DNA from 2 places in the Agrobacterium fabrum str. C58 genome. Region 2 is predicted to be linked to the other one. Evidence: predicted binding sites of a transcription regulator. Region 2 holds the regulator's gene; the other holds the start of a gene.
The links. Region 2 encodes HrcA, which represses chaperone genes, less so after heat shock. Its sites were predicted from a motif close to GTTAGCACTCNCNNNNNGNGAGTGCTAAC; they were not measured.
Positions count from the first base shown of each region.

Region 1: groES (co-chaperone GroES) is a predicted target of HrcA. The motif match lies at 1,147-1,175, and genes of this name have one in related genera.

Region 1 is NC_003062.2:677,246-679,647, forward strand. Features, by position in the region: gene groL (chaperonin GroEL) at 1-717, opposite strand, end outside; gene groES (co-chaperone GroES) at 793-1,089, opposite strand; gene ATU_RS03365 (TIGR01459 family HAD-type hydrolase) at 1,459-2,307, shown strand; gene ATU_RS03370 (bifunctional riboflavin kinase/FAD synthetase) at 2,365-2,402, shown strand, end outside.
Region 2 is NC_003062.2:321,181-323,582, forward strand. Features, by position in the region: gene rph (ribonuclease PH) at 1-582, opposite strand, end outside; gene hrcA (heat-inducible transcriptional repressor HrcA) at 719-1,810, shown strand; gene grpE (nucleotide exchange factor GrpE) at 1,925-2,402, shown strand, end outside.

The DNA of each region.
Region 1 (2,402 bases), 360 kb from region 2:
GGCTTCGAGAACAGGCAGCATGGCCTGAAGGTTCGAGAGCTTCTTTTCGTGCAGAAGGATGTAAGCGTCTTCGAGGTCCGCAACCATCTTTTCCGGGTTGGTTACGAAGTAAGGCGACAGGTAGCCGCGGTCGAACTGCATGCCTTCGACGACTTCGAGTTCGGTTTCAGCAGTCTTGGCTTCTTCAACGGTGATGACGCCTTCGTTGCCGACGCGCTGCATTGCTTCAGCAATGTCGAGACCGATCTGACGCTCGCCGTTTGCAGAGATCGTGCCGACCTGTGCAACTTCTTCAGACGTGTTGATCTTCTTGGCCTTGGCCTGAAGGTCCTTGACGACTTCAGCAACGGCCAGATCGATACCGCGCTTGAGGTCCATCGGGTTCATGCCGGCAGCAACTGCCTTTGCACCTTCGCGAACGATGGCCTGGGCCAGAACCGTTGCGGTGGTGGTGCCGTCACCGGCGATGTCGTTGGTCTTGGAGGCAACTTCGCGAACGAGCTGTGCGCCCATGTTCTCGAACTTGTCTTCCAGTTCGATTTCCTTGGCGACGGAAACGCCGTCCTTGGTGATGCGCGGAGCGCCGAAGGACTTGTCGATAACGACGTTACGGCCCTTCGGGCCGAGGGTTACTTTCACTGCATCGGCAAGAATGTCGACGCCCTTGAGCATCTTTTCGCGCGCTGAGCGGCCGAATTTGACTTCTTTAGCTGCCATTTTTCAAAACTCCTGGTTTCGAACGGCCGGAACTGATCCGGCTTGAAATTTAAGGAAACGATGGGTTCGGCAAAATCAGCCGATGATACCCATGATGTCGGCTTCCTTCATGATCAGAAGGTCTTCGCCGTCGAGCTTGACTTCAGTGCCCGACCACTTGCCGAACAGAACGCGATCGCCAACCTTGACGTCGAGAGCGACGACCTTGCCGGCCTCATCGCGCGCGCCGGAACCGACGGCGACGATTTCGCCTTCCTGCGGCTTTTCCTTGGCGGTATCGGGAATGATGATGCCGCCCTTGGTCTTTGCTTCGGACTCAACGCGACGAACGACGACGCGATCATGAAGCGGACGGAAATTGGTGCTTGTCATTGCCTAATCCCTCGATCAAATGACTTCAGGAACCTTTTGAAGGTCCCCGTGATGGGTGTTAGCACTCCCCTTGTTGGAGTGCCAGCAGAGCCGAGATAAGGAGGCGCTCTCCCGGAGTCAAGAACGCGCTGCCGGAAAAATTTCACGGCCTATGGTTACCAGCGTTCCATGACAGAAAATTTCCACGCGCTGACGAGGTGCGGGCAAACCGCTCTTTGCGGGCAGTCTTCGTTTTCGGCATAGCGGGGTTTTATGGTCGGATGGTGGCCGGTAGGCCGCAGGCAGGCCTGGCACCGCTTTTTTCCTTGCCATCGGCGTCCCGCTTTGCGATGTGACGCACACTCTTTTTTCGCACCCGGAAAGCACATCATGGCCCATCGCATTCTCACCCTCGGCGAAATCACTGATGGGTTCGACGTTGTTCTTTCGGATGTCTGGGGCGTGCTGCACAATGGCGTCAGCGCCTTTCCGGATGCGGCTGTTGCGCTGCATGAAGCGCGCAAGGCGGGCAAGACGGTGGTGCTCATCACCAATTCGCCGCGCCCGGCCCCCGGCGTCATCGCCCAGCTGCGTGTTCTCGGCGTGCCTGACGAGGCCTATGACCGTATCATCACCTCAGGTGATGTCACCCGCGGCCTGATCGCCGAAGGCCCGAAAAAAGTCTTCCTGCTCGGTCCCGAGCGGGACATGCCGCTGCTGGAAGGTCTCGATGTCGAGCGGGTCGGCGAGGCTGAGGCGCAATCCGTGGTCTGCACCGGCTTCTTTGATGACGAGACGGAAACGCCCGAAGATTATACGGAAATGCTGAAGGGCTTCATCGCCCGCAAGGTGCCGATGATCTGCGCCAACCCCGACCTGGTGGTGGAGCGCGGCGAGCGCATCATCCCCTGCGCCGGCGCAATGGCGGCCTATTACGAACAGCTGGGCGGCGAAGTCCGCATTGCCGGCAAGCCGCATGCGCCGATCTATGAAGCCTGCCTTGCGGCGGCCAAAGACGTGCGCGGCGCCTTCGCCAAGGATCGTGTGCTGGCCATCGGCGACGGCATGCCGACGGATGTGAAGGGTGCGATCGCGAGTGGCCTCAACCTTCTTTATATCAGCGGCGGCATTCACGCCGCTGAATATACGCTGAACGGCCAGACGGACGAGGCGCTTCTGAATGCCTATCTGAAGGGGCAGGGTGCTGCTCCCGGCTGGTGGATGCCCCGTCTTGCCTAAGAAAGTCTTGCCTAAGAACGTCTCGCCTAAGCTGGCGTAAAAATTGGATCGACTGCCATGACCGTCTTTCATCGCAATGAAAAAAAAGAGCCGTT
Region 2 (2,402 bases):
ACCGGTAATCACGAAATTCGCGTCGGTCTCGGCGGAAGAGTCTTCCAGATAATCGAGATCGATCACCGGCTGCTTGGCGAAGATACCGCAGGAGATCGCGGCGATATGGTCCTTCAGAACCTTCTCGACCTTGATCATGTTACGGGTTTCCATCCACTTCAGGCAGTCATGCAGGGCAATCCATGCACCGGTAATGGAGGCGGTGCGGGTGCCGCCATCGGCCTGGATGACATCGCAGTCGATGCTGATCTGGCGTTCGCCAAGGGCCTGCAGGTCAACGACGGCGCGCAGCGAGCGGCCGATGAGGCGCTGGATTTCCTGCGTGCGGCCGCCCTGCTTGCCGGAAGCAGCCTCACGCTTCATGCGTTCATTGGTAGAGCGTGGCAGCATGCCGTATTCAGCGGTGACCCAGCCCTTGCCGCTGTTGCGCAGCCACGGCGGCGTCTTTTCTTCAAGGCTTGCGGTGACGAGCACATGCGTGTCGCCGAATTTCACGAGACAGGAGCCTTCGGCATGCTTCGAGAAATTGCGCTCGAAGGAAACCTTGCGCATCTGGTCGGTTTTTCTGCCTGAAGGCCGCATATGATCCACTCTCCATGTTGGTTCCTGCCTTCTAAGGTGCGCTCCGGGCTTTTGCAAAGCCAATTTCCGTTTTGCCCCGGCGTTGCAACGCATTATATTGGCGTAAAGTAGATTTGGACGATAAAGAACGGACAAGATGGGTTTTTCAGCACCGCTTTCAAAAGATCAGGCATCGCTGCTCGATGAGCGGTCGCGGGAAATTTTCCGGCGCATCGTCGAAGGTTATCTCGATACGGGCGAGCCGCTCGGATCGCGCAGCCTGTCGCGGCTTCTGCCGATGTCGCTTTCCCCGGCCTCCGTCCGCAACGTCATGAGCGACCTGGAGGAGCTTGGTCTCATCTATTCGCCGCATATCAGCGCCGGACGCCTGCCCACGCAGACGGGGCTGCGCTTCTTCGTGGATGCCTTCATGCAGGTGGGCGATCTTCCTGCCGATGAGCGGGCGAATATCGACCGTCAGATCGGGCCGGTTGCCGGCCACGAACAATCGCTGGAAGGTTTGCTGACGGAAGCGAGCCGCATGCTGTCAGGCATGTCGCGCGGGGCTGGCCTCGTGCTGACGGCCAAGAATGATGTCATCCTCAAACATGTCGAATTCATCAGGCTCGAGCCCACCAAGGCGCTCGCGGTGCTGGTCGGCGATCACAATCAGGTCGAAAACCGTATCATCGAATTGCCGGCCGGCATCTCCTCTTCGCAATTGACCGAGGCGGCGAATTTCATCAATGCCCACCTGTCCGGACAGACGCTGCAGGAGTTACGCGGGCAGTTCCAGACCCAGCGTACGGAGTTGCAGTCGGAACTCGGCATGCTGGCGCAGGATCTCGTGGAGCGTGGTCTCGCTATATGGGCGGGCGACAATGAGGAAGGCAAGCTCGGCCGGCTCATCGTTCGCGGCCGCTCCAACCTGCTCGAGGGCCTCGCTGGTGAGGAAGATATCGATCGGGTACGCATGTTGTTCGACGATCTCGAGCGTAAGGAAAATCTGATCGAGATTCTCAATCTGGCGGAAAGCGGTTCAGGGGTCAGGATTTTCATCGGCTCTGAAAACAAGCTGTTTTCGCTCTCCGGTTCCTCTCTCATCGTCGCGCCCTATCGCGATGAGGAAAATCGTGTCGTGGGTGCTGTCGGCGTCATCGGGCCTACCAGGCTGAACTATGCCCGTATCGTACCGATGGTCGATTATACCGCGCAGATCATGGCGCGCCTTTCCCGCAAACAGAGATAGGACACATCAGCAAGATCAGAGAATGCGGCAAGCTTTTTGCCGCAAGCCTTGATTTTTGCCCGTCAAAGCTCGATATCGGGCCCAACCCAATAACAGTCTAATCTGGAGAACGTCATGACCGACGATACAAAAAAGCCCGGACCTGACGCGGACGTCGCGGAAGAGTTTGTCGATCCTGCCCAGGCAGGTGAAGAACAGGCCGAAACGGCAGAGCCCGATCCGGTGGAACTGCTCAAGGCTGAGAACGCCGATCTGCGCGATAAATTCCTCCGCCTTGCAGCCGAGATGGACAATCTTCGCCGCCGCACCGAGCGTGACGTCAAGGATGCCAAGGCCTATTCGCTGGCCGGTTTTGCCCGCGACATGCTTGCCGTTTCCGATAATCTTCGCCGCGCGCTGGAAGCCATTCCGGACGAACTCAAGACCAATGGCGAAGCCGGTCTCAACGGCCTGATCGAAGGCGTGGAAATGACCGAGCGCTCGATGCTGTCGACGCTGGAGCGCCACGGTGTGAAGAAGATCGATGCCGAAGGCCAGAAATTCGACCCGAATTTCCATCAGGCCATGTTCGAAGTTCCGAACACGGCGGTTC